3 regions of the Pseudoalteromonas sp. BSi20311 genome follow, and region 3 is predicted to be linked to each of the others. Evidence: predicted binding sites of a transcription regulator. Region 3 holds the regulator's gene; each other region holds the start of a gene.
What was found. The regulator FliA, encoded in region 3, starts transcription of late flagellar genes. The targets are predictions, from matches to a motif close to CTAAAGNTNNNNNNNNNNNNGCCGATA.

Region 1 (10,902 bases), on a different contig from region 3:
ACGGGTCAAACCGAGCAAGATTTACTTAACTGGTTAATATACTCACCACAAGAACAAGAAATAATAGCCAGTGGCGAGCTACAAAATGCCAATCAGTTAAGTGAACTAACTGAAAAAGCATTAACCCGAGAGCTTGTGGTACTTTTACCATGTGACCAGGTGCAATTAAAAACGGTGACACTGCCAACAAAGTGGAGCCGTAAATTAGAGCAAGCATTGCCCTATATGCTCGAAGAAGATCTTGCATGCGATATAGACGACATTTATATCGCGCTTGGGGAGCCAACTATGGTTGATGAGCAGCATGCAATTAAGATTGCGCTAACGAACCGTGATTGGTTTGAGCACTGGTTAGAAGTATTTGAACAACATCAACTCACCCCATATCAAATAGTACCGGATGCATTGCTATTGCCAGGCGCTGAAGAGTCATGTGTTACTGCCATCGAACTTAATAAACAGTGGCTCTTTAAACAAGGTGACTGGCATATTAGCGCGGTTGAAAGCAGTTGGCTAAAAGAGTATTTAGTAGCATTAGGCAACCCAGATATCAAGCATTACAGCCCTGCTGATCAGTTTCCTGAAGCACTTAACTTATATCCGCAAACAAGTGACTATGAGTTACCGTTGGCATTATTTGCTAAGCAGCTTGATAAACTTAAGTTTAATTTGCGTCAAGGACCTTACACCCTTAAAAAGAAAACAGCGTTATGGTGGGGTTACTGGAAAAGTGCCGCCATTATCAGTGTGATTGCCTTGGTATCGAGTGTGACAATTAAAGCGGTTGAATTACATCAACTGAATTCGCAACTTGAGGTAGCTAAATCACAAGTAGTAGAGCGATATCAAAAAGCCTTTCCTGGCACGCGAGTGCGTCCTCATTTAATTAAAAATCAAATACAGGGTGCATTGGATAAAGTGCAAGGTGTTAGCGATGCAGGCTTTTTAGATTTAACCAGTAAGTTGGTTAGCGTGTTTTCGCAAGTGAATGAGTTTACGCCACAAACATTACGCTTTGACAAACGCCGTAATGAATTGCGCATTCGAGCCCGTGGTAAAGACTTTCAAACCTTTGGTAAGGTTAAAGCCATCCTGGAGCAGCAAGGGGTCACAGTTGAGCAGGGCTCGTTAAATAATGATGGCGATTTTATCGTCGGTGAAATCAGACTGCGAGGTGCACAATGAAGCAGCAGTTCATGCAATATTGGCGTTCATTAAAAGAGCAAGAGCAACAACTAATTATGGTTGCAGGCGGTGTATTTATCATTTTTGTTTTGGTGATGGGGGTTTTTAGGCCTTTAAATACTGCGATAGAGCGAGCAGAGCAATCACAAATAAAGCAGCAAGAATTGTTAGCCTGGGTAGACGAGAGTATTGTTAAGCTCAAAGCAGCTGGTAAAACGCAAGCCGTGAGTAACCAAAATCTCAGCCAAATAGTTAATAATACGCGCGGCCGTTACAGCATTAATATTAGTAAAATGCAGCCTAATGATAATTCACTTCGTTTAACGCTCGACTCGGTAGAGTTTAATCTATTAATCCAATGGATTGACGAGCTCGTTAATCAGCATGGCTTAAGTGTAGAAAACCTAGATTTAAGCCAAGATGATAAGTCCGGTTATGTACGCGTAAGCCGTTTAGTATTAGAGAAGTAGTTAATGAAAAAAATAATAATTTTATCCATCGTTTTTTTAATGAGCTTTATTGTTTTTAGCGTTATTAAATTACCGGCTGCGGTTGCTGTAAATTTAGCTAAACCGTATTTACCACCGCAGTTAGAAATAGGGCAAACAGTTGGCACACTATGGCAGGGGCAAGTGATGCAGCTGCGCTTTGATGGCGAGCAATTAAATAATGTGCGCTGGGATATATCTGGCTGGTCGTTATTTAAAGCTCAAGTGAATACTAACTTACGCTTTGGTAACCCTCGTGAACGCAGTGATATATCCGGTTATGCAGATATTAGTTATTCACTAGCAAATGATGAACTTAAAATAACTGATACCGTAGTGCGTTCAACCGTTGAGCGAGCAATGCAGCGAATTGATTTACCGTTACCGGTTACAGCTAAAGGGCGTGTAATTTTAGAGCTCGATGAATACGTTTCGGGTGCGCCTTATTGTCAATCATTACAAGGTGAAATAGCCAGCCCTGATATTGATGTACAAGGTTTAACAGGTTGGTTCAATATTGGTGACCTCAGTGGTAAATTAAGTTGTAAGTCGGGTGATGTTGCCATACTAATCGAGCCAGACAATAGATTAGGGCTAGAGGCAGATGCTACACTAAAGGCTAATTTTGACTTTAAAGTTGCGGGATATGTTAAACCTGATCTAACTTTACCTAAAGAAGTTCATGATGCGGTGAAGTTTTTAGGCAGACCAGATAACCAAGGTCGTTACCCACTTAAATTTTAATATTTTATATAAAGAGTTTTAATGCAAATACCTCAGTTTACTGAGCAGCACGCTAAGCTGCTCAGCGAGTTTTTAACTACCCAGCCTAGCGCAATGAGCCTTACCCAAAGCCAAGGTTATTTATTTGGCGTTATATGTTCACCTGAGCCATTAGAAGTTCACCAATGGTTAGAGAATATCCTCCCTAATACAGCAAACGACCTTGATGAAGACATATTGTTTTTATTTATGGCGTTACATCATCAAGTGAGTGAGCAAGTATTTGAGCTGGGTTATAAGTTACCTAATGAGTTTGAATATGACTTTTGCCAGCAGTGGTCTGCTGGATTTCTAACAGCAAGCCAAGCATATACTCATAAGTTACTAGCAAGTGAGCAACTTGATAGTCAGTATAAACAAGCACTTGAAAGTGCACAGGCGACGCTCAGTTTTTTTGCACTCGATAAACCAATTATTGCGCAAATTGCACAGCAAAATAATATTGATGAATTACACTTATGTGAGCAGCAGTACGAGTTAATGGGCGACTTTGCATTAGGTTTTGCTGAACTTATCGAAATTGTAGCGCTTAACAGTGGCTTGTATACTGATGAAGGGTGGGAAGAGTAAGTTTTCTAGCACTTAAACTTTGTTCTTAAACCTAACCGCCAATTTCTAATTCAATATCAGTGCAACCTTGTTTGCACTGTATTACTCCTTTACCAGGCTCGCTGGTGGCTAAATTAAGGGTTAACACGCCCTTACAATGTTCACATTTTAACGTTTTACCCTGTGCCAATTGCTTAAGCATAGTGCGGTGTTGATGAAATGAGTTACTCGCTTTTTTATTTAATCCAGAAAAATCCATTATTTTATTCTCGCCTGCGCTAATGATTCCTTGATAATTCGACATACAGTAAGTAATCGTTCTTCGTAAAAGTAAAGGTTTAGATCACCTTGACGACAATAGCGTAGTTCAAATAACTTGACTGATTCATCCGTAGTAAATGTTTTAGCAACATAGTCTTGTTCAGAACGAGAAAGTGCTAGTTGCTGATTCACTTTGTTTCTCGTCATAGTTGCTACAGGAAAGCGGTCTACTTTAGTTGTGCTGCTTAACAAGCCTATACCATCACCGAGCAAGCGTTCGCGCGGCTCTTTTACTAAGGGGTGATCAACGGTAAAAAATGCTAGGATCACGACCACTAGTATAAAAAATTTCTTCATAAATATACAAACCTTGATCCAAACAACACTTTAGTAGCCGGCAAGTGTAATAAAATACACCTTAAAAGCAAGTCACAAGTTGAATAAATTATTAGCAATCTAGTCAGTAATTTTAGCTAATATGCGTATAATAAGGGACAGTAGTTAGATATTTCTGAAATATCTGAAAGTACACAAGTACTACTTAAAGCGAATTATGTTTAGCATGTAAGTTGCTACACTTAGGCGAAAAGTACTAAAAGATTGCTGAATTTTTATTTCCTAGCGGCGTTGAGGAACTTCAATGGATAAGCAAATTAAAGTAAAAAACATACCAACAGAGGTTAAGATCCAAAAACCTGATCTGAGCCGTCAAGAAGATAGATTTAACCCTCGTAATCGTATTTATGTGCGTGCGGTTACAGGGCTTCATCAATTATTAAGACAACGCATCGGCTTTTTAGGCATGCTAGCGTTTATGTTATTGCCATGGATAAACTTTAATGGCCAGCAAGCTGTTTTGTTTGAGCTAATGGAGCAAAAGTTTAATATTTTTGGTTTAACTTTGTGGCCACAAGATTTCACTATTCTTGCATTTATTTTTATGCTTGCGGCATTTGCTCTATTTTTAGTGACTACTTTTTATGGCCGTGTATGGTGTGGCTATACCTGCCCGCAAACAGTATGGACCTTCATTTTTATTTGGTTTGAAGAAAAATTTGAGGGCAGTGCTAACCAACGTAAAAAGTTAGATCAACGGCCAATGGATTTTGATAAATTCTGGCGAAAAACCGCAAAGCACACCAGTTGGGTATTATTTTCTTTATATACTGCGTTAACTTTTGTTGGTTACTTTACGCCTATTCGTGAACTAATCCCTGAGTTTGTCACCTTTAATGTGGGCGGTTATGCCTTAGTTAGTATCATTGTATTTACGATATGTACTTATGGTAATGCGGGCTGGATGCGCGAAATAATGTGTTTACATATATGTCCCTATTCACGCTTTCAGTCAGCGATGTTTGATAAAGACACCTTTACTGTCAGCTATGATGAAGCGCGTGGTGAAAACCGCGGGCCACGCTCGCGTAAACAAGACCCTAAAGAGTTGGGTTTAGGTGACTGTATTGACTGTAACTTGTGTGTGCAGGTTTGCCCAACCGGGATTGATATTCGTAATGGTCTGCAATATGAGTGTATAAATTGTGGCGCTTGTATTGATGCTTGTGACGGCGTAATGGATAAAATGAATTACCCTCGAGGGCTTATCTCTTATACCACTGAGCGTAATTTAGAAACACCAGAGAATAAAACCCATCCGCTGCGTCCAAAGCTGATTGGTTACAGTGTTATTTTACTCTTACTTACTGGTGCACTGGTTGCTAATATAGCGATGCGTAAAACCATGGACTTTGATATTATCCGTGACCGTAATCAGTTGTATCGTGTCGATTTTAATGGCTTAGTTGAAAATACCTACACCTTAAAAGTGATTAATAAAGCACAATATGAGCAAACATTCTCTATTGATGTTAAAGGGTTAGATAACTATAAATACATAGGCGATACCACCTTTACAGTAAATGCCGGTGAATCGCATAATGTACCGCTATCATTAGTCATGGACCCTTATGATTTAAAAGCGCCAATGACCGAGTTTAACTTTGTACTGTCGCCAATAAACGAGCCTGATAACCAAATATCGCAGCCAAGCAACTTTTTTAAAGCGCGATAAAGGGTCTGTATTAAAAAACGAACACTGTTATTAACAAAAAGCGGGATATTCCCGCTTTTCTTTTATATAAGAAGTATATGAGTAAATTTAGCTTTATTGACTTAACCCCAGATCTTATTTTGGATGCTATAGAAAGCGTTGATATTTACGCTGAGTCAGGGTTGTTAGCGCTAAATAGCTACGAAAATCGAGTATATCAATTTGTAGCTGAGGGTGGAAAACGTTACGTTGTTAAGTTTTATCGCCCTGAACGCTGGAGCAAAGCGCAAATTCAAGAAGAGCATGATTTTGCCTTTGAACTGGCAGCCGCAGAAGTACCAGTGGTTGCGCCAATAAAGCATAATGGGCAAAGCTTATTTGAACACCAAGGGTATTTATTTACTTTGTTCCCAAGTGTAGGCGGGCGTTTATTTGAAGTCGATAATTTAGATCAGCTTGATGTGCTTGGGCGTTTAATTGGTCGCATGCACCAAGTGGCGAAAACAAAACCCTTTACTCAAAGACCGACTGTTACCTGTGATGAATACCTGCATACAGCTAAAGTTCATTTACAAAAAAGTAATTTAGTCCCTATGGGGCTAGAGACTTCTTTTTACACTATTTTAGATTTAGTTATTGCCCAAGCGCAGCTGCAATATAAAAATGTAGACAGTATACGCTTACACGGAGACTGTCATGCTGGTAATATTTTATGGGCTGGGGATGCACTGATGTTTGTTGATTTAGACGATAGCCGCCAAGGACCAGCAATTCAAGATTTATGGATGATGCTCAGTGGCGATCGACAAACACAGCTGTTACAGTTAGACACTTTAGTGAATGCGTATGAGGAGTTTTGCGATTTTGATCACTCACAACTGAAGCTGATCGAACCGCTTCGCGCCATGCGTATGATTCATTACATGGGGTGGGTTGCAAAACGTTGGAGCGATCCAGCTTTTGTACGGAACTTTTCATGGTTTGCAGATGACAAATACTGGGAGCAACAAATTTTAGCGCTTAAAGAACAGCTTGCAGCTTTGCAAGAAGCCCCGTTAAAATTATTGCCATAATATTTTTATTTAAAAAAGAAGTATAACGAGATATTCATGCTTAAAAAATTAAAACTAAGTTTACTGATCCTATGTTTACCTTTCGCAGCACTAGCTGCCAACTTTGAAGCAGGTAATCAATATACTGTGATTGACGTTGAGAAAAGTAAAACGCCAAATGTAACCGAATTCTTCTCTTTCTATTGCCCGCACTGTTTTAAGTTTGAGCCGGTAGCAAAAGGGATTGCAGAAAACTTACCTGAAGGGGCTGAGTTTGTAAAAAATCATGTTAACTTTTTAGGGGGCGTTTCACCACAAGCACAAAGTAACTTGAGCCTTGCTTACTTAATTGCAAAAAAACATGGTCAAACAGAAGCGGTAACAGCGCAAATTTTTAAAAGCATCCATATTCAGCGTGCACCATTAACAGAAATTAAAGACGTTAAGAAGTTATTGGAGCTTAACGCAATTGATAACAGCACATTTGATAACGATATTGCTAGTTTGCCTATCATAGCAGCTGAACGTGCCATGCAAGATAAGCAGAATAAATATTCTGAACTTGGCGCATTAACTGGCGTGCCTACATTTATCGTAAATGACAAATATAAAATCAATATTAATACAATCAAGAGCCAACAAGAGCTTGATGAGTTAATTAGCTTTTTACTAAAACTATAATTTTTGGAGCACCATAATAATGATCAAATTAGTTAAAGCAGGGTTACTTGCTGTATTACTCCCTTTAGCTGCAACCAGTTTTGCTGCCACTTACGAAGAGGGCGTGCATTATGATGTCGTCTCTGATCGTGCAACCAGAAAGCCAGAAGTAAAAGAGTTTTTCTCTTTTTACTGTCCTGCATGTAATAACATGGAGCCACTGCTTGCTGAGATAAAACCTAAGCTAGACAAAAACGTAAAGTTCAAGAAAAGCCATGTAGATTTCGTGGGTGTACGTGACCCTGAACATCAAACCATGATCAGCCAAGCATTAGCGACTGCTGAGGTACTACCGCAAAAAGATAAAATTATCTCAGCGATGTTTGATCATATTCACGCAAAGCGTGCTCGTTTTAATGAGCTTGCAGATGTAAAAGATGTGTTTTTAGCGCAAGGTGTAGATGGCGACAAATTTGATAAATTATTTGAAAGCTTCTCGGTACGTACACTGAGCTCTAAAATGAAGCGCGACCAAGATTACTTTAAAGGTAAAGGGGCACTGCGTGGCGTTCCTACATTTATTGTTAATGGTAAATATAAGCTTAACTTAGGTGGCGAGTCAGGTATTTCATCGCCAGAAGATGTAAGCGCACTTATTAACTACTTAGCAAATAAATAAGTAGTTTAGTGAAATAAAAAAGCTCCGAAAGGAGCTTTTTTATTTGAAGAAGAAAATTCATTATGGAAAAAATTTTAATCTCAAGTTGTTTGTTAGGTTTGCCAGTTCGTTATGATGGTAAAGGCCAAACAATATTGCACCCTCAACTTAATTTGTGGCAAAAGCAAAATAGATTAATCGTATTTTGTCCTGAGATTGCTGGTGGTTTACTCGTGCCTAGAGCGCCCGCTGAGATAAAGCAAAATCGAGTTATTACAAATACTGCTGAGGATGTAACAAGTGCATTTGAAGCTGGCGCTAATAAAGCATTAGCCCTTTGTAATAAGCATAATATTCGCTTTGCTTTACTAAAAGAGTCTAGTCCTTCGTGTGGCCGTAATACAATTTATGATGGAAGCCATAGTGGGGTGAAAGTAAAAGGCATGGGGCTGACCGCTAAGTTATTGGTAAAGAATCAAGTTAAAGTATTTAGTGAAGAGCAAATACCAGCACTCATCAAGGCGCTGGTATTATAGTATTAGATTTTATTTTTTCTGTAAAAATACACCAGATTCAATATGGTGTGTGTAAGGGAACTGATCAAATATTGCAAAGCGCTTAACCTCATGGGTTTGTGTTAAGTGATCAAGATCGCGCTCTAACGTATCTGGGTTACATGAGATATAAATAATATTCTCATAGTTAGCCACTAAATCACACGTTAGGGTATCCATGCCAGCACGAGGTGGGTCGACTAGAATGGTTTGGCAGTTGTAACTACTAAGGTCAATACCATCTAAGCGAGAGAAAGTACGCTCGCCTTTCATTGCCTGAGTAAACTCTTCGCTCGACATGCGAATAATATCTAAGTTAGTTACTTTGTTTTGAGCAATATTATATTGCGCTGAATGCACAGATGATTTTGATATTTCTGTTGCCAGCACTTTATTAAATGAGTCCGCAAGTGCAATTGAAAAGTTTCCGTTACCACAATATAGCTCTAGTAAATCATTATTTAGTGGTTTACATAGCTCTTGTGCCCACTCCAACATCTTAATATTTACCTTCGCATTAGGCTGAGTAAAGCTATTTTCTACCTGCTGATAGATTAGCTCTTGGCCATTCACCATTAAGCGCTCAGTGACAAAGTCATCGCCCAATTTTTCTTTTTGCTTACGTGCACGGCCAATAAAGTCAATTTTGTACTGGTTACTTAGCTTTTCCTTTAAGGCGTTGATCTCAGTTAACCAGTGTTCATCAAGTGGCTTGTGATAAAGCAAGCTCACTAAAATTTCACCGCTGATGGTCGATAAATAATCTATTTGAAATAGCTTACGACGCAGTACTTCGCAGCCTTTTAAGTTATCAATCATTACCTGCATAACTTCACCTACTAAAGGAGCTGCAGGGTCAAAGGTATCAACACGTATTTTATCTTTCGTTTGTTGATCAAACATAATATGAAACAGATCGTCGCCATCGTGCCATACTCTAAATTCTGCACGTTGACGGTAGTTAATAGGCTCAGAGCTAAATACTTCTAACTGTTTTACACCGAAACGTTGAAACTGCTCTGTAATACGCTGCTCTTTTTCATTTAATTGTGCATCGTACTGCGTGGTATCTATATTTATAACTGCCATTAACGGTATAACCTTATCGTTGAGATCTGTTTATCGGCGCTATTGTAGGGAGCGAAGCGTATTTGTCTAGTTTTGATCAAATATAGTGAGCTTTTTTTAAGCATTTTACTACAGTATAGGCTTACTTGGCCGATATACAGAGTATGTCTAAATAGGAGTCTTCTCATGAAAATAGGTAACTTTAGTTTTGTTCCAAACAGCAATGCCAATAAATACAATACTAAACAAGCAATGCCACAGCCTAAAATAGACTCCCCACCAACTAGCTATCAGCAACGCGGAAAAGAATTGGCTGCTGCCGTATTGGGTGACAAAATGGCAAAAGAATTAGGTTTGCCGGTTGCTGAAGCGAAAAAAGACAAACCATTGTTTGATTTTAATGAAGTCGTCAAAAATGTTTTAGACTTTGTGACAAGCTCGGTAAAAAAAGCCAAGGCCAATGGTGCCGATGATGACAAGCTACAAGATATACTTAACCAGGCACGTAAAGGCGTGCAAACAGGTGTTGATGAAGCTGTCGATGAATTAAAAGGTATGGGCGTATTTAATCAAGAGCTTGAAGAGGGTATTAATAAATCAAAAGAGGGCATCTTCAATGGCCTTGATAAATTTGAGCAGAACTTATTTAATCCTCAGCCGGCAAGCGTAACGGTTAGTCAATCGCAATATGTGAACCTTAGTAACAGCGCTGATTACACTTTTACCACCGCAGAAGGTGATGAAGTGAGTATTAGTTTTGCAGATGCTTACCAATCTCAGTCATCTAGTCGCTATCAGCAAACTGAAAGCTCGCAAGCATTTAGTACGCAATTTTCTGAATCTCGCGAGTTATCATTTTCTATGTCAGTAAATGGAGAGCTTAATGAAGACGAGCAGCAAGCTATAAATGATTTAATGACAGAGTTACAAGATGTAAGTAAAACCTTTTTCAGTGGCGACTTAGATAAAGCATTTGAACAAGCCCAAGAACTCAGCTTAGGAAATGAACAGCTGGTGGAATTTTCAATGGACTTACGTCAAAGTAAAACTGTGGCAGCTATTAAAGAGTATGAACAAATTAAGCCAACATCAGAAAAAGCCATTGCCGAAACTGTAGCCCCTTTTAATGATGATCTAAAATCGGCTTACTCTAAAGCGCAAGCATTAGGATTAGAAAGCCAGCTATCAGGTATCATTCAATGGCTAAATCAAGATCAACAAGAAATAGATAAACTGGTTGATTACACTAACACCATGTTTGAAAACTTAGATAAATTAAACACAGCTACTGCAAAACTAGACGCTGAGTAAAACTACTTTCTTTTATAAAAGCCTCATGGCAAACTGCCGTTCAAAGTAAAGAGTAGGAATGGTAGTTTGTCAGCGCACATCATGGTCTTTGATTCAGGTATAGGTGGAACCACAGTACTTGAGCATATTCAGCAAAGCATTCCCCACGCTCAATACAGTTACTTCATGGATAACGCATTATTGCCTTATGGTGCACAGTCGCAGCAAACCATTATTAATCGCTTATGTGGACTAATCCAATTTATCAAAGATGAGTCACTTAATGTCGACTTAATTGTTATAG
Region 2 (10,902 bases), on a different contig from region 3:
TTCACTTACGCAATAAGCTTGATAAACTAGCGTTTTAATACACAGTACATTTATCATGACTTCTAACGCCCTATTATGTTTTTGTGGCAGTCAGCAACCTTATGCTGATTGCTGCGAGCCTTTTCATTTAAAAACCAAACAGCCACACACACCAGAGCAACTTATGCGTGCACGCTACAGTGCTTATGCTGTTAAAAACGCGGTTTTTGTTCGTGAAAGTTACGCAAAAGAAAAGCAAGCTGAAAATTCAATTTCAGAAATTAAAGATTTTGCAAATAGTTGCCGTTTTATAAACTTAACCGTATTAGACTCTGGTTATAATGATGAAACAGGATTTGTTACATTTAAAGCTCACTACTTTTATCAAGATTTATATTGCCAGTTGGCAGAAAATTCAAGGTTTATTAAAGAAGATGGACAATGGCGATACCTTGATGGTGAGATTACACCGGTTGCCGATATTAAAGTAAAGCGCAATGATACGTGCCCTTGTGGCAGTAATAAAAAGTATAAAAAGTGTCATAGTGTATAAATAACAGCTACAAAAAATGGGCCACGAGGCCCATTTTCAAAAACTACACTAAACGCAAATTAGCGTTTTACTCGCCATCATCTTCATCGAAATCTTGACGCTGTGCAGGTCTTGCTAAAATCTCTAAGTAAAAAGAAGTTAAACCTTGCTTTTCAATTTCACTGATGTGATTGTTAATTTCGGCAACGTGAACCACTTGGGCTTCTTCAGCCGTGTTGCCAAACTTACAATCGAATGCCCAGTAGTCGGCATCAACAGGTAAAGTTTTATTACGTTCTCTTTTCAAATATTTTTTCACTTCATGCTTTGCAGCATCAACCATACGAGGGTATTTGATTTTCTCATGATTCAGCGTGAATGTTTTCTTCATTACGTTCCTAATTACCTTGGTTTAATGATAATGGCATTTAATGTCATACCATTTGCGCCATTATAGCAATTGCATTTAAATTTTGGATGCTTTTTTTATATTAAATCAGTTATTAAAATAAAGCACCTATAAAACCAATAGTTACTTACTACTATAAACACAGTTTATTACAATCAAATGGCATGTATAAAGCAGCAATTGAACACATATAATTAGGCACTAAACAAATGTAATGGCTGGTGGATAGCTTCATTTTGTAAATCATCATAAAATGCCACCGCATCCATTTGAGGGTTTGATAACTCGGTGTTGGTATTTTTAATTCGTCGACGTACCGCTAATTCACAGTTATCAATGACAGTCAGTGGAATGTGGTTTTTATCATCACGAATATTAAGTGGCTCAGGCTTTAAGCACTGAGTTAACTTTATATCACTCATCCCTACAGCGCTTCCCATTTTTGCTAAAAGCTCTGTGTTATTTTTACCAATTAGCATATTAAAGGTATCTGGCGCTAATGGCTGCTTTGGACCTGCGCCAAATTGTTTACGCAGAGCATCTTCATTAGCTTGATAATGCTTAGTGTCACTTTTGGGTAGGTGGAATTCACTAAAATCGAGTGCATCGTGAGAGAGCATTGCTAATAAAAGTGCAAACTCGCCTCGGCGGTTTTCGTGCACACTTTCGTTAAGCTTCGTTTTTAACTGGCTCTCCGTGATTAACAAATCACCAATCTGCATAGACTTTAGCCTATTTAACTAATTAATAAGTATTTATCGGCTAAATTTGAATTTTCTTTAGCTTTTTTCTTTACTTAAATAAGAAGTTTGCTATTATCTGCCGCGTTGCATTGGAGGGGTTCCCGAGCGGCCAAAGGGATCAGACTGTAAATCTGACGGCTCAGCCTTCGCTGGTTCGAATCCAGCTCCCTCCACCACTTTTCTTAGGCTAAGTTAAGCGGGGCCAAATGCAATAACAATTAGTGTGGAGGGGTTCCCGAGCGGCCAAAGGGATCAGACTGTAAATCTGACGGCTCAGCCTTCGCTGGTTCGAATCCAGCTCCCTCCACCACTTCTCTTCTCTACCTTATTTCTTTTTATTCAAATACCCACTGTAAACTCATACCATGATTGTTTAACCAGTTACTTGCTTGTTTATAATCTGAATAAAATAATCCCACACGTTGCCAAAATTGAGCGCTGTGATTTAAATATTTTAAATGTGCTAATTCATGAACAATCACGTAGTCAATAACCCATGTCGGTGCACTTGCCAAGTGTAAGTTGAAGGTTAGTTCACGCCTGCGATTACAACTACCCCAGCGACGTTTATACAATTGAATACGAATATTACTCGGTAGCTTTTCACCCATCAGCTGACAATAATCGTTAACTCGCATTTCAATATAACTTTCTAATTTCTCATGCAAAAACTGCTCTAGCAAACTTTGATACATTTGCGTTTGATGCTTTACACGTGAAGAAATACTCAGTAACAGCGTTTGGCTTTCATTGTGCTGCTGCCATTGAGTGCGTGCTGCGTTATCAAATTGCACATTAACAGCTTCATTAAATAATTTAATACTCTGGGTTTTGAGTGGAAACTGTCGTGTATCGGCTTGAATTTGTTGCTTATGTAACTGAGCATCAATCCAGTCCTGTTTACTTAACAGCCATTCATTAATTTGTGTTTTCGTTACAAAATGGGGCGCATATACTGTAAGCTCACGTTGTGCGACTTTGATAGCCACTGTTTTTCTTCGCTTACTACGCTTTAAAGTGTAATCCAACAATGAATGCTGCCTATTTATAATTAACCACTGGGTTTTATTTTACCTTGTACCATAACGGCTGATCTATAAATAATCCCCACTAAATGCCATTTTAATAACAATGCATTTAGTGCTACTCAATAAATAGTATGGTTTAGAGCTTAAAACACTTACGTTGCTTTTGTAATTTATAACTCAATACCTTGTGATTATTTTTGTATTTTATATTAGAATGAATTTAAGAGTTATTATGTGAATGATTGATGTTAGCTAATTTTTTTATAAACGAACCAGATCCGAGCCTAATTATTAATGGTGTATACGACCCAAGTTTAGTGACACTATCTATACTCACCGCAATTTTTGCAGCTTATTTTTCTTTGCACGTTATCGATTTAGCAAACAATACACATTTTAAATCTTATCGAAAGTTAGCCAATATAACCGCAGCCTTAGTCCTTGCCGGAGGGGTCTGGAGCATGCACTTTATTGCTATGCTGGCATTTTCTTTGTGCACTACAATTGAATACGACCCCACACTCACTTTTGTGTCGTTTATACCGGCTTTACTGGCATGTACCATTGCTTTTTCTTGTTTGAAAACATATAGCTCTAAGCCTCGTATTATCAATTTAATTCTAAGCTCTCTTTTATTTGGCGCGGGTGTTGGCACCATGCATTACAGCGGTATGGCCGCGATGCAATTAAGTCCTTTACTTCGTTATGATCCAATATGGTTTGGCGCTTCAATTGTTGCTGCAGTGCTGCTGTCTTTTATAAGTCTCTATGCACGTTTTCATTTACCAGCACACTTTAAAAAATTAACGCCTGTGCATAATCGTATTATTTGTGCCCTTATTCTTGGCCTTGCCGTGGCTGGTATGCATTATATGGGCATGGCTGCTACGCGATTTATTGCAACAAGCCCGATAATTAACGAGCAAACAAACCAATCACATCTAACCTTTATTGCTATTAGTGTGTCGTTCGCCACGCTTTTATTAACAGCGGTGGTTGTGATCATCAATGGTATGATCCGCTACAGAATGCTGTTAGGGAAAAAATCTGCTGAAGAGTCTCGCCTTGATGCTATTTTATCAACTGCCATTGACGGCATCGTTACTATCAATATTAAAGGCACTATTTTAAGCTTTAATAAGGCCGCAGAAACGATTTTTGGCTGGCAAGATAATGAGGTCATTGGCCTAAATGTAAAAATATTAATGGCTGATGATATTGCTAATCAACACGATGCTTTTTTAAAAAACACCACAAACCATGAAGTAAAGCGTGTAATTGGTGTTAATCGCGATGTGTGGGCAAAACATAAAAATGGTCATCAATTTCCAATTCGACTAGGGATTGGTGAAGTAAAGCAATTGCAAACTGAAACACTATTTGTTGGCTTTATTACCGATTTAACTGAGCAAAAAGCATTACAACAAAGCTTAATTGAAAAAGAGCGACAATACCGTACCTTGATGAACAATATGCCCGGTGTTGTATTTCGCTGCTTGTTAGATGAACACTGGAGTATGTTGTTTATAAGCCCAAGCGTCTATGAACTAACGGGTTATCGCGCTGAAGAGTTTACTGAGCAGCGTATTACCTTTGCCGAGCTGATTGTTAAAGAAGATGAAGCGGCTATTTCTTTAGCCATTGATCAAGCGGTTGCATCAACCAATCAATACTCAATTGAATACCGCATTCGCCATCGCAACGGCAATATTATTTGGGTACTGGATCAAGCAAGTATTGTCACAGGCTCTAAAAATGATGCCCGCTGGGTTGATGGCGTTTTGGTTGATATAACCAAACGCTATGAATATGAGCAAAGCTTAAAACAAGCTAAATACGAGGCTGAAGTAGCCGCGCAAGCTAAACAGTCTTTTATGGCAAATATGAGTCATGAGATACGTACCCCCATGAATGCAATTATTGGCTTTAGTGATATTTTAATGGATAGTCCGCTTAATAAAGATCAACAGAAGCAAATAATTACTGTTAATAACGCCGCGCGTTCTTTGTTGCACTTACTTAACGATATCCTCGACTCAGCAAAGTTAGAAAAAGGCAAACTCGAAATTCAAAATGTACATTTTAACTTGCAAGAATTACTCGACAATATTGTGTCTACATTTTGGCTGGATGCAAAACGCAAAGACTTACAGCTCAATTTAAAAATAGCTGACAATGTGAATCCATTTTATTTTGGTGACGATACGCGTTTACGCCAAGTGCTAACCAATTTAATCGGCAATGCGATAAAGTTTACTGAGCAAGGCCATGTTACTGTTTCGGTTACTCATAAACCCAATCAACCCATTTTATTTGAAGTACAAGACAGCGGTATAGGTATCGAAAAAGGTCGCCTTGAGGCTATTTTTAAACCTTTTGAGCAAGCAGACGGCACCACAACTCGCCGATTTGGTGGCACAGGGCTTGGCACAACAATTAGTAAGCAGCTGGTTGAGTTAATGGGCGGCAAAATATATGCACAAAGTACCCTTGGCCAAGGTAGCTGCTTTTGCTTTACTGTTGGGCTTGAGCCAGGCGAAAAAAGTCAGGTGCAAGCCATTAGTAAAAACGCATTTAGCTTACCCCCATTAAAAATCTTAGTGGTGGATGATATTGAGCAAAATATCGAACTACTCACTATTATGCTTTCCCAAGCAGGCCATCAGGTAAGAAAAGCAAATAATGGTTTTGAGGCCATTGACCTGTTTAATCAGCATCGCTTTGATATTATCCTAATGGATATTCATATGCCTAAATGTGATGGGATCAGTGCCACAGCATCAATTCGCTCTTTAGAGCAGCAAAAACAACTAAAGCACACGCCAATAATTGCCTTAACGGCCAGTGTGCTACAGCAAGATAAGCTAACAGCCAAACAAGCGGGTATGAATGGTTTTACAACGAAACCCGTTGACATAAACCAACTCAACCAAGAAATAGCACGGGTGCTTGGGCTTGCTATCAGCCAGTTAGTAACTAACGATCCAATAGATTCAAAACTTCGTATAGATTTTAATAAAGGTGAAAAAATGTGGGGCAGCAAAGAGAAACACCTCAAAGAGGTTGTACTCTTTTTAGCTCAGCATCAAAATAATATGCAAACCTTGGCGGCCATTAAGCTAAACGATAAACATCATGCTCATATTTTGCATAATTTAAAAGGTCTTGCCGGTAATTTAGCGCTCAATAATTTATCTTACTTAATTGCGCAAGCTGAAAAACAACGTGATATAGCAAGTTATACTCAGTACATATTAAAATGTCAGCAAGAGTGGCAGCAGCTAGCAGATGAATTATCACACTTACACATTGCTTTTAAAGAGAATGAATTACAAAAAGAAACCGTGTCAGATGCTGAATTTATTCACCAATTAACGCTTTTACTCAGCCAAGCTAAACGAGCAGAGTTGGATGATACGTTATTAAGTTATATTGTAAGAATAACACCCGAACAACACAAAGCTGCTATTTTTAATATTTATGAGCAGTTTAATGACTTTGAATTTGATAATGCAAAAATAGAGCTCAATGCATTATTAACAACACTTAATAATTAGCTCTTCTGAGGATACCGATGGATCAATCGATAAGTCAGGCGCGAATATTAATCGTCGATGATGAACCTGCAAATTTAAAAGTAATGCGCGAGGTTCTAGCGAGTAACTACCGTTTATCGTTTGCTAAATCGGGGGCTGTGGCACTGCAATTAATAGAAAACGATCCGCCAAAACTCATTTTACTTGATGTAATGATGCCAGATATGAATGGCTTTGAAGTGTGCAAAATTTTAAAAGCTAATCCTAAAACCGCACACATTCCGGTCATTTTTGTCACCGCACTCACGCAAGAACAAGATGAATCGGAAGGGTTTTCGCTAGGTGCGGTTGACTATATAACCAAACCTATTAGCTCTGCGATTGTAAAGGCAAGGGTAAAAACTCATCTTTCTTTAGTACAAGCCGAGCAACTAAAACAAGCACATGTAGATTTAGTTGAGCGATTGGGTCGCGCGGCAGAGTACAAAGATACCGATACGGGTGAGCATATTGCACGAATGAGCCAATACAGCAAAGTACTTGCTTTAGCACTGGGAATGAATGAACAACACGCAGAATTATTACGTCAAGCTGCGCCAATGCACGATGTCGGAAAAATAGGTATTCCTGATTCGATACTGTTAAAACCTGGTAAATTAACCCCCGACGAATTTGCACACATGAAAGAGCATGCCGCTATAGGGGCTAAAATATTGGCCAACTCACCTTCCCCCTTACTGCAACTTGCCCATGTGTTGGCTATTGAACATCATGAAAAATGGGATGGCACAGGTTATCCTAATGGATTGAAAGGCGAGGAAATCTCTATTGAGGGGCGGATTGTAGCGATTGCTGATGTATTTGATGCACTTACATCAAAACGTCCTTATAAAGAGCCGTGGAGCATTGAGCAAACACTAGAGCATATGCAACAACAAGCAGGAAAACACTTTGACCCTCAGCTGGTTGATCTTTTTATTAGCAAAATAGACACTATTTTAGCGATAAAAAAGGCTCATCAAGAGCGCAATTAATTTAGCCTCTTTTGGCATTGTGAGAGCCTAACGCTACAGCCGGAAAATGCTGTTTTATAATGCGATAGTCATGGGAAGTGATCTCATGGCTATTGCCACTGTTATCTTTAAAATACATAGAAAAAGTCACGCCATGATCAGCCAGTATCGTTTTAATTTCAAGCTGCTCAAAATGTGCTAACCACGCTATAAATTGCTCACCGGTTGCAGCAAAAGCGATTCCTTTACTTCGCCCTGGCGCCTCAAATAAAGCTAAACGTGTCGATGCGTTTTCATCTTCAAGCGTTAAAGGGCCTTTGCCTTCTTCATTCCAAAATGCTAATTCCTCTAATACGGTAAAACCAAGCACATTTTCATACCAATCAACGGCTTGGGTGAGGCATTCAACATTTAAATGGCAATGATCAATTCCCGAAAGTTTAGGTGTCATCGCGTTGTTCACCAATTTCAGACTTAAGCTGAGCTAAAAAGTCGTGCATGTATGCAGTGCGCCTTTGTGCTTCTGCTTTTGCTGAGGGGGTATTCATACTCTGGGCAATATGCAGTAATTTAATAAAAAAATGATCTAGGGTGTACTTTTTATCGTCTGCTTCTCGGTTTAAACAAAATGGATCATCGGGGTTGTATAATAACCGGCTAATAGAGCCGCCTACTTTCATACAACGGCTTACACCAATAGCTCCTAAGGCATCCATTCTATCTGCATCTTGTACAATCTGTGCTTCCACCGTTTTAATAGCAATATTGGCGCTAAAACTGTGTGCTGCAATAGCGTGGTGAATATCAGCAAATAGTTGTTCATCGTAACCAATAGACGCTAAAAAGTTAATCGCTTTATCGGCTGCCATTGTTGATGCTTTCGCCCTGTCTGGGTGATTTTTAGCCACCGCAACACAATCATGTAACCAAGCTGCAGGCAATACAATGGCCATATCAGCCTGCTCTGCAATACATAACTGCACAGCAACACGTACTACCCGTTCAATATGGGTAATATCATGGGCTACATCGGCATGTACTAAGGATGTAATAAAGTCTCTGCATTGCTGATTAAGTTGCTGTAATGAGGGGCTAAGAGCTGAATTGTCCACCGAATTTCCAAAAATCTATTTAAACGAGTTAATAATGGCTACTTTACCGCGATTTATAAGCCCCTTGCAAAACATTCATTGTATGTTGCGCGAGCCTTGACTAAAATACAGCGCTTATTTATTACTACAGAGAAGCCCTATGTCATCTGCCGTTTACCTGCAAGCTGGTCGCGATAAATCATTAAAAAGAAAACACCCTTGGTTATTTTCTAAAGCCATCAAAAAAATTAAAGGTAAACCTGGATTAGGTGACACGGTAACCATTCACGACAGTGAGGGTAAATTTTTAGCCACCGCAGCTTACAGTCCTCATTCACAAATACGTGCTCGTGTTTGGAGCTTTGACGAAAAAGAAGTGATTGATCAACATTTCTTTGAGCGTCGTCTTCGCCGTGCTTTAGAAGCTCGCAGCCATGCAATTGAAGAAGGTGGACTTACCGGCTTTAGGTTATGTGCAGCAGAATCAGACTACTTACCCGGTATTACCATAGATAAGTTTGATAATGTAATTGTGTGTCAATTACTAAGCGCAGGCGCAGAACGTCATAAAGGTGAGATTGTTGGTGCTCTAATGGCTATTTTCCCAGGCTCTACTATTTATGAGCGCTCAGATGTAGATGTTCGAACCAAAGAAGGGCTAGAGCCTATTAAGGGCGTACTTTGGGGGAGTGAACCCACTGCACCTGTCATAATTGAAGAAAATGGTTTAAAAATTGAAGTTGATATAATGGAAGGCCATAAAACCGGCTTTTATTTAGACCAACGAGATAGCCGTGCTGCACTGGAGCGTTTTTCAAAAGACAAAACCGTATTAAATTGCTTTAGTTATACAGGTACTTTTTCTCTTTACGCCCTCCGTGGTGGCTGCAAGCATGTAACCAATGTAGATGTTTCACAACCAGCACTTGATACAGCAAAGCGTAATGTAGAGCATAATAATCTTGATTTAAATAAAGTCGACTTTGTTAAACAAGATGTCTTTAAATTATTACGTCAATACCGTGAAGACGGCGTTTTATTTGATACCATTGTTATGGACCCGCCTAAATTTGCTGATAACAAAGCGCAGTTAACTGGGGCGTGTCGTGGTTATAAAGATATAAATATGATTGCGATGCAAATTTTAAAGCCAGGTGGCACGCTACTAACATTCTCATGTTCTGGTTTAATGGAACAAAACTTGTTTCAAAAAGTGGTCGCAGATGCAGCCCTTGATGCAGGTAAGGATTTACTGATCATGGAGCGCTTAAATCAAGCAGCTGACCACCCTATTGCAGGCAGCTATCCTGAAGGCTTTTACCTTAAAGGGCTTATTTGTAAGGTTTACTAAAAACTAATTAAGTAGTTAGTTAAACTCTACAATTTCGAGCCCTGCGGTTATCGTGCCATCCTCTTCGGTGCTGGCACGTATCACCTTAACGGTGGCTTTCAATGGTGCAATACTCGGATGTGTTGATGCAATATCAACCGATAAAATTGAGTTAAGCTCTAACAAATCATCGAGTTGTAATGAAAGACCCGTTGCACTTAAATCAAGGCAGGTGCCAGTGTAACTGAGCCCAGCAACAGGCTCTATTGAGGTTAACTTTGCTGGCGTGTTAACCTGCATACGTCTATAGTTTCTCTTATCTTCGGTAAACATAATTCCCTCTACACAATATTATTAATTTTTTCTCGTAGTACGGCGATAGAAAAAGGTTTTACAACGTAAGCATCACACCCTGCGTCAAAGCCAGCTTGTTGTTCAAGCTCCGACTCAAGTCCAGATATCATAACCACCGGAATGTTTTTTGTCTCTGGCGTGTGTTTAAGTATGCGACAGGTATCATAACCATCGAGTCCTGGCATACACACATCGAGCAAAATAATATCGGGCGGATTAGCAATCGCAGATGCTAAACAACTTTTACCAGAATCAGCATAGCTCAAATCAAATGTTGATGCTAACCCTGCTTTGAGTATTTCAAAATTGAAATACTCATCATCAACCACTAACAACTGCCGCGCTTTGTGTTTTAGTAATGAGGACATAGCTATGTCATTTCCTTCTCAAGTTAGTCCCTCTGTTAACTTACTTAGCTTAATAGAGAATAAAGAGATTATTCAATTTCTTTTATCGCATTTAACACACGTTTTGCTGAAATTGGATAAGGCGTACCTAAGGTTTGTGCAAATAAGGATACGCGTAATTCTTGCTGCATCCAAAAAATAGCCTCAACATCTGTAGGCAATGGCATTCCTTTAGGTGTTTTATTTGTCAGTTTTTTATATTCTTGCGCTACTTTTTCAAGCTCTAGCACACATAATCTATCACGATTTGGGTCAACAGGTAGTTTTTCTAGACGTTTTTGAATCGCTTTTAAGTAACGAATTAAATCGCCTAGTTTGTCTGCCCCGTGCTGACTGACAAAGCCTTTAAAAATAAGCGACTCTAACTGGGACTTAATATCCCCATGAGCGGTGATCATGGTTAAATCTACACGCCCTTTCATTTTTTTATGTAGTGCATGCGCAATACTCAGTACTTGCTCAACTTGCGTAGCAATGGCT
Region 3 (10,902 bases):
AAATTAAACGTTTTTTTGCTAAAGACATGCGCACTGCACTAAAAGAAGTAAAAGAAGAGTTGGGTGTTGATGCGGTTATTATGTCAAATAAAAAACTAGCTAATGGCGTTGAAATTGTTGCTGCAGTTGATTACGACAAAGCAGCGACAAAAGCGCCAGAGCAGCCTCAAAGCCAACCTGCTGCAAGAGCTTCATTTGCACATACTGAGCAAAGTTCACATAATTTTGTTAAACCAGAACCGCAACGCGCTCAACCTAAGCCACAGGCAAAGGTTGCAGATAGCTTACAAGCTTTACTAGAGCGTCAGTCTCCACGTCCTCGTTCAGCAGAGCTTGCTTCAATGTTTTCACACTCTGGCATTGACACTTCTGGTCACTATCAAGAACAAGAGCCTGTGCAATCACGACCTAAAAATATGTTTGAACGTGAACAAAGCGCGCCAGTGCGCCCTCGCCCCCAAGCCGATAGCTTAGGTTTCGACGACTTAGACAGTGGCTTTGACGATTTAGATTCACCTAGCGCACCGCGTCAGCAAACAATGCATAAAGAATCCAGTGACATCAGCACAATGCGTGAAGAAATGAACGCAATTCGTCAACTATTAGAGCACCAAGTATCAGGTTTAATGCAGCAAGATATGGCACGTCGCGACCCGACCCGTGCATGTATGATTGACCGCTTAGTCGGTATGGGGATAGAAAAAAATGTTGCTGAGCAAATGGCATGTTTTGTACCAGACGATGTGTCTCGCCAACAAGGCTGGAAAGCTTTATTGAACATGGTTGAAGATCAAATGCAAACCACGAACAACGAAATACTTCGCCAAGGCGGTGTTTTTGCGTTAGTCGGACCTACTGGCGTGGGTAAAACCACCACAGTTGCAAAACTGGCAGCATTGGGTGCACAAAAATACGGTGCCGATAAAGTAGCGCTTATTACTACCGATACCTACCGTATTGGTGCTTATGAGCAGCTAGCAACGTATGGTCGTATTATAGGTTGTGGCGTTAAACAAGTTAAAGATGCAAATGAATTAGCAGAAGTTTTATACCATTTACGAAATAAACGTCTAGTCTTAATTGATACAGCAGGAATGAGTCAACGTGATTTACGCTTAACCGAGCAGTTAAACACCTTGATGCGTAATCAGCGTGTTGATATACGTAGTTATTTAGTATTAAGTGCGACGGCGCAAATTAATGTATTACAAGAAACAGTAAGGCACTTTAAAAAAGTACAGCTAAGCGGATGTATTTTTACTAAACTTGATGAGTCATTGAGTTTAGGTGAGATTATTAGTATTGCGATTCAAAATCGTCTCCCAATAGGGTATCTTACTAACGGTCAGCGAGTACCAGAAGATATTAGAGTGGCAAATGCCGAAAAACTAGTAAAAAAAGCTGAGCAATTGTATTTAAAAAGAATAAAAGCACAACAATCACGACACCAATCAGTGGCGTCGAGCACAGTAGAGATGTATGATTAACACAGTTTTAGATCAAGCAAGCGGCCTTCGCAAAATGAGCAAGAATAATAATAACGGCGTAAAAGTTATCGCTGTCACCGGCGGCAAAGGTGGAGTAGGTAAAACAAACGTATCCCTTAATACGGCAATCGCGCTAGGCCAACAAGGCAAACGTGTGCTGGTTTTAGATGCTGATTTAGGGTTAGCTAATTGTGATGTTATGCTTGGACTGCGTGTAGAGCGCAATTTATCTCATGTTTTATCAGGTGAGTGTGAACTTGAAGATATTTTAGTTGAAGGCCCTGCAGGTATAAAAATAGTACCTGCAACATCGGGTTCGCAAAGTATGGTTGAGTTATCACCCTCAGAGCACGCTGGACTTATTCGTGCATTTAGTGAACTTAACACTGATTTTGATATTTTAATTGTTGATACCGCTGCGGGTATTTCTGACATGGTATTGAGCTTTTCTCGTGCCGCACAGGATGTGGTTGTGGTGGTATGTGATGAGCCAACATCAATTACCGATGCCTATGCGCTCATTAAAGTACTGAGCCGTGAGCACGGCGTATACAAATTTAAAATTGTTGCCAACATGGTGCGTAGCTTACGTGAAGGGCAGGAATTATTTGCTAAACTTTCAAAAGTAACCGACCGATTTTTAGATATATCAATGGAGCTGGTTGCAACAGTTCCTTATGATGAGAATATGCGCAAATCAACGCGTCGCCAAAAAGTAATTGTTGAGGTTTTTCCTGGGTCGCCTGCTGCAATTGCTTTTAAAACACTGGCGACAAAAATTGCTAAGTGGCCAACACCTAGTCAAGCCTCGGGTCATTTAGAGTTTTTCATTGAGAAACTAGTTAGTAACTAACAATGACAATACCGGTGAATAGAGCTATGGGATATCAGTCAACACAAAATTTAAATATGATTGTTGAAAAGCATGCCTCATTAGTCAAAAAAGTGGCGTGCCATTTAATTGCTCGTTTACCGGCCAGTGTGCAGCTAGATGATTTAATTCAATCGGGTATGATTGGTTTAATTGAAGCTTCAAAAAACTTTGATGCAAGCAAAGGCGCAAGCTTTGAAACCTTTGCCGGTATTCGTATTCGTGGTGCGATGATAGACGAAATGCGCCGAGGCGATTGGGTTCCACGTTCAGTTCACAGAAAAAGCCGTTTGGTTGCAGAGACTATTGTTGCGCTTGAGAACAGTTTAAACCGTGAACCTAAAGATAGTGAAGTTGCTGAAAAACTTGAAATTTCGCTAAATGAGTACCATCATATTTTAAACGATGTAAATGTAAGCAAAGTGTTAGGCATTGAAGACCTTGGTATAGATGATGATGTGATTACACCTCATGGCCAAGATTTAGCACTAGACAAACCGTTCAATAATGTTAAAAATGAACGGTTTAATGAGTCTTTACTCAGTGCAATAAAGTCGTTACCTGAAAAAGATGCAATGGTGCTTTCTTTGTACTACAACGATGAGATGAATTTAAAAGAAATTGGGCATATACTCGATGTAAGTGAATCGCGTGTAAGTCAGATACATGGTCAGGCGATGATTAAGCTTAAAGCAAAAATCAATGACTGGATAAACTAGAAGTAAGTAAATAAAGGTTCAGGCCTCACTGGAGGATGTTTTGGATAAAAACATTAAAATTCTTGTTGTTGATGATTTCTCAACAATGAGACGTATTATTAAAAACCTGTTGCGCGATTTAGGTTTTACCAATGTTCAAGAAGCAGATGACGGCTCAACTGCTTTGCCTATGTTGCAAAATCAAGCGTTTGATTTTGTTGTAACAGATTGGAATATGCCAGGCATGCAAGGTATTGATCTTTTAAGGGCAATTCGAGCTGATGAAAAATTAAAGCATATTCCTGTTTTAATGGTTACAGCAGAAGCTAAAAAAGAACAAATAATTGCTGCGGCCCAAGCAGGTGTTAATGGCTATATTGTTAAACCATTTACTGCAGGTACATTGAAAACTAAATTAGAAAAAGTGTTCGAACGCTTAGGTTAATGAGAGGGAGAGGCTTATGTCAGCACCTGCTGCGCCTCAGATTACTTTAGAACAAGCTCGCCAGTTAGTGGTTTTTTTAGAAAATGGTGAGCAAGATAAAGCGAATCAGTTAATTTTAGAAACAGCTTCACAAGAGCAATCACAGTTATTTGCTGAGGTGGGTAAGTTAACGCGTCAACTGCACGAAGCTTTAAAAAGCTTTGAATTAGATACGCGATTAACAGACATTACCACTGATGCCATCCCTGATGCTAAAAAACGCCTCAACTATGTTATGGAAATGACAGAAAACGCAGCCAACAAAACGATGGATGCGGTTGAAGCAAGCTTACCTTTAGCGCAAGAAATTGCTGACGAAATAGCTGATATCAAGCCAACATGGGATCGGTTAATGAACCGTGAAATTGAGCTTGGTGAGTTTAAGTCACTTTGCCATAGCATTGATAAGTTTATGAACAGCTCTCATCATAAAACGGATGAGTTACAAATGTTGATGACCAATGTATTGATGGCTCAAGACTATCAAGATTTAACTGGTCAGGTTATTCGTCGTGTTATTGAACTTGTGCGTGAAGTTGAAGAGAGCTTAATCCACTTGTTAACTGCATTTGCGGCGCAAGGTGAGGTTGAGCAAGTACAACCAACTGAACAACCAGAAGAAACAGAAGATTCCATTGTTGCACAAACACTAGCAGGTCCAGAAGGGCCTATTATTGATAAAGAATCGCGTAATGATGTTGTATCTGATCAAGATGAAGTTGATGATCTATTATCAAGTTTGGGCTTCTAATAGGAGAGTACTGCATGAGCTTTGAAGTCGATGAAGATATTTTACAAGACTTTTTAGTAGAGGCCGGAGAAATCCTTGAGCTTTTATCTGAACAGTTAGTAGAACTGGAAAACAACCCAGATGATACTGAACTACTAAACGCAATATTCCGTGGCTTCCATACCGTTAAGGGAGGTGCCGGATTTTTGGCAATGACAGAGCTTGTTGATGCATGTCATGGTGCTGAAAACGTGTTTGATTTATTGCGCCAAGGTGTAAGAACAGTTAACTCTGAATTAATGGATGTGATTTTACAAGCACTTGATACCATTAATGAAATGTTTGCCACAATTAAAAATCGTGACCAGCCAGAGCCTGCAGATCCAGAGTTACTTGCAGTACTTCACAAGCTTGGACAACCACCAACGGCTGAAGAACTCGCCGGCGATTCTGCAGTTGAAGACATAGCTCCTGTTGAAACTCCCTCGGTAGAACCTGAACCTGTAGTTGAGCAGCCAAGCAATGATGCGGAAGAAGATCCGTTTGCTTTTGATGAATTATTTAGCGGCCCAGATACTAGTAGTACAGATTCTCAGATTGATGAGATCACTGAAGATGAATTTGAAAGTCTACTTGATGAACTTCATGGAAAAGGGCAAGCCCCGCAAGAAAAACAATCCTCATCAAGCGACAGTGATGTCAGTGGCGATATTACAGATGATGAATTTGATAGCTTATTAGATGAGCTTCATGGTGTCGGTAGTTTTGGTGAAGTAACTCAAAACGCCCCAAGCACACCACAGCAAGCACCATCAGCTCCTACAGCCTCGCAAAATAATGATTCAAGCGCGAGCGATGATGAAATAAGTGATGATGAGTTTGAAGCTCTGCTAGATGAGTTACACGGCAAAGGTGCACCTAAGTCGATAGAAACACCGGCTCCTGAAAGTAAATCTGAACCCGTAGCCGCTAACAAACCAGCGCCTGTTGCTGCAGCAAAACCACAGCCCAAGCCAGAGCCAGCCAAGCCGGTACCGGCTGCACAGCCTGCAAAAGCAGCTCCCGCTAAAAAAGCAGCGCCACCACCGGCAGAAACAACAGTACGTGTTGATACCAAACGCCTAGATCAAATAATGAACATGGTAGGTGAACTGGTACTTGTGCGAAATCGTTTAGTAAGTCTAGCGACTAACTCTGATAGCGAGGCCATGGGTAAAGCAATCTCTAACTTAGATGTAGTGACTGCTGATATCCAAGGTGCAGTAATGCAAACACGAATGCAGCCGATTAAAAAAGTATTTGGCCGTTTTCCTCGTGTTGTACGTGACTTAGCACGAACACTTAAAAAAGATATTAATTTATTACTTGTCGGTGAAGACACCGATTTAGATAAAAATTTAGTGGAAGCATTGGCCGATCCATTGGTGCATTTGGTTCGCAACTCGGTCGACCATGGTATTGAAATGCCCGATATTCGTGAAGCAGCGGGTAAACCTAGAACAGGTACGGTGACTTTATCAGCTTCGCAACAGGGTGATCATATTCTACTTACCATCCAAGATGATGGTGCCGGTATGGATGCTGAAAAGCTTAAAAAGATTGCGATTAGTAAAGGGGTGCTTGATCACGACCAAGCGAGTCGTCTTTCTGATACTGAAGCTTATAACCTTATTTTTGCACCTGGGTTTTCAACCAAAGAAGAAATCTCAGATATTTCTGGCCGTGGTGTTGGTATGGATGTGGTTAAAACAAAAATCACTCAGCTCAATGGCTCGGTTAACATAAAATCAGAAATGGGCGTAGGGACTATTTTAGAAATCAAAGTTCCACTAACACTTGCGATATTGCCTACCTTAATGGTGGTGGTGGGAGAGCAAACCTTTGCGTTGCCGCTGGCGGGTGTAAGTGAAATATTCCACTTAGATTTAACAAAAACCAATGTGGTTGATGGTCAGCTTACTATAATTGTTCGTAAAAAATCGATTCCGTTATTCTACCTTGAACATTGGCTCATAAAAGGGGCCGATAGAGGTCAGCGAAAAGCACAAGGGCATGTCGTTATTGTGCAAATAGGGACTCAAAAAGTAGGGTTCGTTGTTGATTCACTAATAGGTCAAGAAGAAGTGGTGATCAAGCCTTTAGACGCATTACTTCAAGGTACGCCTGGTATGGCAGGTGCAACAATCACCTCTGATGGTGGCATTGCACTGATATTAGATGTGCCAAGTATGTTAAAGCATTACGCTGGATAATTAAAAGTAGGCATATATTTTATGCCTACCTATTCATTGAATAAGAGAGCGAAATGGCTGTTAAAGTTTTAGTAGTTGATGATTCAAGCTTTTTTCGCCGCAGAGTGAGTGAAATTCTTGAACAAGACAGCGGCATTGAGGTAATAGGCTTTGCTGTAAATGGCCGAGAGGCCGTCGAAAAAACAGCTCAGTTACGTCCTGATGTTATCACCATGGATGTTGAAATGCCGGTGCTGGATGGTATTAGTGCTGTGAAAGAGATCATGGCGAGTAATCCAACACCTATTTTAATGTTTTCATCGTTAACACGAGCAGGGGCATCTGCCACTTTGGATGCGCTTGATGCTGGGGCGATGGACTTTTTACCTAAAAAGTTTGAAGATATTGCTCGCAATAACGATGATGCAATTAAGTTATTGCAAAATAAGGTTAAGGAAATAGGCCGCCAGCGTATTGGAAGAATTACGAGAACGGCCCCATCTCCAAGTATTAGTAAACCAGCGTCAAACAGTTCTGAACGCTTTTCTAACCTTGCTAAAAAGCCGATAGTTCAACCTGATCGTAGCTTTAATAATGCGAGTCCTGCACCTACTAACAGCAGTGCCTCAGCGCGTGCCAGTGGTAAGCAGTATCAGTTAGTTGCTATTGGTACATCCACAGGTGGGCCAGTTGCACTGCAAACTATTTTGACGCAATTACCTGCTAATTTTCCACACCCTATTTTACTCATACAGCATATGCCTGCTGCATTTACCCCGGCCTTTGCTACTCGCTTAGATGGCTTGTGTAAGATTAAGGTAAAAGAAGCGCAGCAAGGCGATAGATTACAACCTGGGTGCGCTTATTTAGCGCCAGGTGGCCAGCAAATGATGGTAGAAGGACGTGGCTCTAATAGAACCCTTCGTGTGTTTGAAGATAAAAATGAACGAGTAAACTATAAACCAAGTGTTGATATTACCTTTGCCAGTGCGGCCAAAGCGTATCAAGGTGATGTGCTTGCCATTATTTTGACAGGCATGGGTGCAGATGGTCGTGATGGTGCTCGCATGCTTAAGCAAACTGGCGCTACAATTTGGGCTCAGGATGAAAAAAGCTGTGTTGTCTATGGTATGCCTCAGGCGATAGCCAGTGCAGGTTTAGCGAGCGAAAGCATTAGCCTTCATGATGTGGCTGCACGTTTAAAAAGAGAGGTTGGCTGTGGATAAGCTTTCTGTTTTAGGATTACTGGTTGCATTAGGTGCTATTGCAATCGGTTATTCTTTAGAGGGAGGTGTGGTATCTGCGCTGTTTAATGGGCCTGCACTAATTATTGTATTAGGCGGTACATTAGGTGCGGTGATGCTACAAACATCAGCCAATACATTTAAAAAAATGCTTAGTATTACTCATTGGGTTTTTGTTACCGACGACCATGATATTGAAGATGCTATTGAGCAAGTAAAACGCTGGTCGCATAAAGCCCGTCAAGAAGGGTATTTAGCATTAGAAAACGAAGCACTTGTGCATTCAGATCCCTATGCCGCCAAAGGACTGAGTTTATTAGTTGATGGCTGTTCAGAGCAAAAACTACGCGATACCCTCGAGATTGACTTATTACTTGAGCGAGAACGATTACTTGATGCTAGCCGGGTATATGAAGCAATGGGTGGGTATAGCCCAACTATTGGTATTTTAGGTGCGGTACTTGGGCTTATTCAAGCCATGTCATTTATTAACGATCCTGAGCAGTTAGGAACGGGTATTGCCACCGCGTTCATTGCAACTATATATGGTGTTGGTTTGGCTAATTTATTATTTTTACCTATGGCCAATAAGCTAAAGCAACGGGTTGAACAAAAGATGCTTTATCACGAAATGTTAGCGGAAGGTGTAATTGCTATTAGCCAAGGTGAGAGCCCTATTAATATTGAACTAAAGCTTGAAGCCTACCGCGTTGAACGTCCAATTTTACAGGCCCATTAGCGCCTATGTTACGCCGTCGCTTACGTAATCACCAATTAAAGAGCCAACATACTGAGCGTTGGTTAGTTTCTTATGCGGATTATATGACCATAATGTTTGCATTTTTTGTTGTATTGTATGCAATTGCGATAAACAAAGAAGACAACATCAAGGTTTTATCTGATTCTCTTGAGCATGTTTTTGATAAGTCTGCAAAACAATATTCTAAGCAGGGTAACGGGGTAAATGGTGATGCTTTATTGCTTGAAAGGGTTACCCCTGAGGCTGAAATTCTCTATGGCGAAAGTATTCAAGAGCTAGAGCAAGGCCCAATGTTACTCGATGGTCAAAGTGACAATAGCAATATTAGTCAACGCCACTTAGGTAAGCCGCTGGATAGTTTATTGGCTAAATTACAATCGTCGCTGATTGATGAGATACGCAGTGGCGAGGCTAGCTTAGAACTAAGCCAAGACTGGTTGGTTATTGAGCTCAATTCCGGATTGTTGTTTGCCAGTGGTAGTGCTGTTGCACATAACAAGGCCAAAGAGATTGTAAAAAAAATTGAAGCAATCATCGCATCAGTCGATAACTATATAAGAGTACGCGGGTATACAGATAACGAAACCATACGAAATGAAATATTTCGTTCTAATTGGGAGTTATCAGTGGCGCGTGCAACCTCAATATTAGTTGAGCTAGAGCGTTTGGGCATTGAATCCGCGCGCATGGCCATTGAGGGATATGGTCAATACTCGCCCTTTGCCGATAATGATACCGAAGCTGGGCGTGCTGAAAACCGTAAAGTCGTGATTGCACTTTCTAAATATGGTTTAGCACCAGAGCCCTCTGATGAACAAACGAAATCATCAATTTCAGTATCAGAGCAAAGTCAGCCAGAAATTGAGCTACCTGCCCAAGACGATACAATAAAAATAATCCGTTTAGAGCATGGTGGCATCCGTGTTACCACGCGCAACGAACAGTAATTAGGATGTAATGTGAAAGTTTGGACAGTAGCCAATCAAAAAGGGGGAGTAGGCAAAACCACTACAGCGGTTAGCCTTGCAGGGATCCTTGCGCTTCAAGGCAAGCGCGTGTTATTGATTGATACAGATCCTCATGCTTCACTAACCTATTACTTTGGTATTGATTCAGAAGATTTAGAGGTCAGTGTTTACGATATTTTTACTCGCGGCTCGAGTATGAAAAGTGAAGAAATACTGCAAGCATTATGCCCCTCAACAATTGAAAACCTTGATATTTTACCTGCAACTATGGCGATCGCGACACTTGACCGTAGCATGGGTAATAAAACGGGAATGGGCCTGATTTTAAAAAAAACACTGGCTAAAATTAGCGAGTATTACGATTACGCAATTTTAGATTGCCCACCTGTTTTAGGTGTGCTGATGGTCAATGCGCTTGCCGCCTGTGAAAGAGTGTTAGTGCCGGTGCAAACTGAGTTCTTGGCGCTTAAAGGGCTCGATAGAATGATGCGTACTATGGAGTTAATGCAAACCTCTCAAGCGAAAAGCTATGAATATACTATAATTCCAACTATGTATGATAAACGAACCAAAGCATCGCTTGAGGCCTATAAAACATTACAAGAAACGTATAAAGAAAAAGTATGGCCAGGCGTTATTCCTGTTGATACTAAATTTAGAGATGCAAGTTTAGCGCAAAAAGTACCGGTAGATTTTTGCCCAAATGCGCGTGGAGTCTATGCTTATAAAGCATTACTTAAATATTTAATAAAACAAGGTTAATAAATGAGTAAGCAATTATTTGCTAATGAAAAAGTAGTCACTCAGTACTTAGGGGCGTTATTATCTGATGACGAACCAACAAAAGACCTTGAGCCTGTTGCTAAACTGCTTGAGCAGGTAACGTATGAAGAGCAAAAAGAACAACCAGTAATAGTTGAGCCTGTTGTTGAAGTTGAAAAGCTCAATAAGCAAGTATCGAATGTAGAAATTGACACCCACCAAGAGCAACACGTCGTGCCTGAGCAAGAGGTGGTTGTAGGTGGTGAAGCTGACTACTTTGATGGTGAGTTTCAAGCGCTGTTTTTTGAAGTGGCAGGGCTTACTTTAGCGGTGCCGCTAAAAGCCTTAGGTGGCATTCATGAGCTTGGAGAAGTAAATCATTTATTTGGCAAGCCTAAGTGGTTTAAAGGGGTTATGATAAACCGAGAAGAAAAGCTCAATGTTGTTGATACCGCTCGCTGGGTTATGCCTGAAAAGTACGATGAGCAGTTAGAGGCATCTTTAAATTATCAATATCTCATCACTTTAGGTGATAGCCAATGGGGTTTATTAGCAGAAAAACTAATAAATAACATTACATTGAGTAAAGAAGATGTAAAATGGCGTACAAATAACAGTAAGCGCCCATGGCTTGCTGGAGTAATTAAAGAAAAAATGTGTGCTTTAA

Region 1: P20311_RS12600 (DUF5610 domain-containing protein) is a predicted target of FliA. The motif match lies at 9,438-9,464, and genes of this name have one in related genera.
Region 2: P20311_RS11755 (VC2046/SO_2500 family protein) is a predicted target of FliA. The motif match lies at 1,677-1,703, and genes of this name have one in related genera.

Annotation. Positions count from the first base shown of each region.
Region 1 is NZ_BADU01000114.1:1,560-12,461, reverse strand. It holds gene gspL (type II secretion system protein GspL) at 1-1,185, shown strand, start outside; gene gspM (type II secretion system protein GspM) at 1,182-1,655, shown strand; gene P20311_RS12650 (type II secretion system protein N) at 1,659-2,417, shown strand; gene P20311_RS12645 (UPF0149 family protein) at 2,439-3,026, shown strand; gene P20311_RS12640 (hypothetical protein) at 3,058-3,264, opposite strand; gene P20311_RS12635 (hypothetical protein) at 3,264-3,623, opposite strand; gene ccoG (cytochrome c oxidase accessory protein CcoG) at 3,907-5,337, shown strand; gene P20311_RS12625 (serine/threonine protein kinase) at 5,415-6,389, shown strand; gene P20311_RS12620 (thiol:disulfide interchange protein DsbA/DsbL) at 6,426-7,049, shown strand; gene P20311_RS12615 (thiol:disulfide interchange protein DsbA/DsbL) at 7,069-7,707, shown strand; gene P20311_RS12610 (DUF523 domain-containing protein) at 7,770-8,222, shown strand; gene trmA (tRNA (uridine(54)-C5)-methyltransferase TrmA) at 8,232-9,329, opposite strand; gene P20311_RS12600 (DUF5610 domain-containing protein) at 9,495-10,619, shown strand; gene murI (glutamate racemase) at 10,686-10,902, shown strand, end outside.
Region 2 is NZ_BADU01000098.1:30,686-41,587, reverse strand. It holds gene P20311_RS11770 (SulA-like leucine-rich domain-containing protein) at 1-16, shown strand, start outside; gene P20311_RS11765 (YchJ family protein) at 56-532, shown strand; gene P20311_RS11760 (DUF6172 family protein) at 600-902, opposite strand; gene P20311_RS11755 (VC2046/SO_2500 family protein) at 1,115-1,642, opposite strand; tRNA gene P20311_RS11750 (tRNA-Tyr) at 1,755-1,839, shown strand; tRNA gene P20311_RS11745 (tRNA-Tyr) at 1,889-1,973, shown strand; gene P20311_RS11740 (M48 family metallopeptidase) at 1,999-2,691, opposite strand; gene P20311_RS11735 (PAS domain S-box protein) at 2,937-6,248, shown strand; gene P20311_RS11730 (two-component system response regulator) at 6,266-7,261, shown strand; gene P20311_RS11725 (VOC family protein) at 7,263-7,691, opposite strand; gene P20311_RS11720 (HD domain-containing protein) at 7,681-8,352, opposite strand; gene P20311_RS11715 (class I SAM-dependent methyltransferase) at 8,492-9,682, shown strand; gene P20311_RS11710 (PilZ domain-containing protein) at 9,698-9,994, opposite strand; gene P20311_RS11705 (two-component system response regulator) at 10,003-10,383, opposite strand; gene hrpA (ATP-dependent RNA helicase HrpA) at 10,452-10,902, opposite strand, start outside.
Region 3 is NZ_BADU01000083.1:25,305-36,206, forward strand. It holds gene flhF (flagellar biosynthesis protein FlhF) at 1-1,487, shown strand, start outside; gene P20311_RS09615 (MinD/ParA family protein) at 1,480-2,340, shown strand; gene P20311_RS09620 (RNA polymerase sigma factor FliA) at 2,367-3,077, shown strand; gene cheY (chemotaxis response regulator CheY) at 3,118-3,501, shown strand; gene P20311_RS09630 (protein phosphatase CheZ) at 3,518-4,291, shown strand; gene P20311_RS09635 (chemotaxis protein CheA) at 4,306-6,522, shown strand; gene P20311_RS09640 (chemotaxis response regulator protein-glutamate methylesterase) at 6,576-7,727, shown strand; gene P20311_RS09645 (flagellar motor protein) at 7,720-8,484, shown strand; gene P20311_RS09650 (flagellar motor protein MotB) at 8,490-9,452, shown strand; gene P20311_RS09655 (ParA family protein) at 9,465-10,235, shown strand; gene P20311_RS09660 (chemotaxis protein CheW) at 10,239-10,902, shown strand, end outside.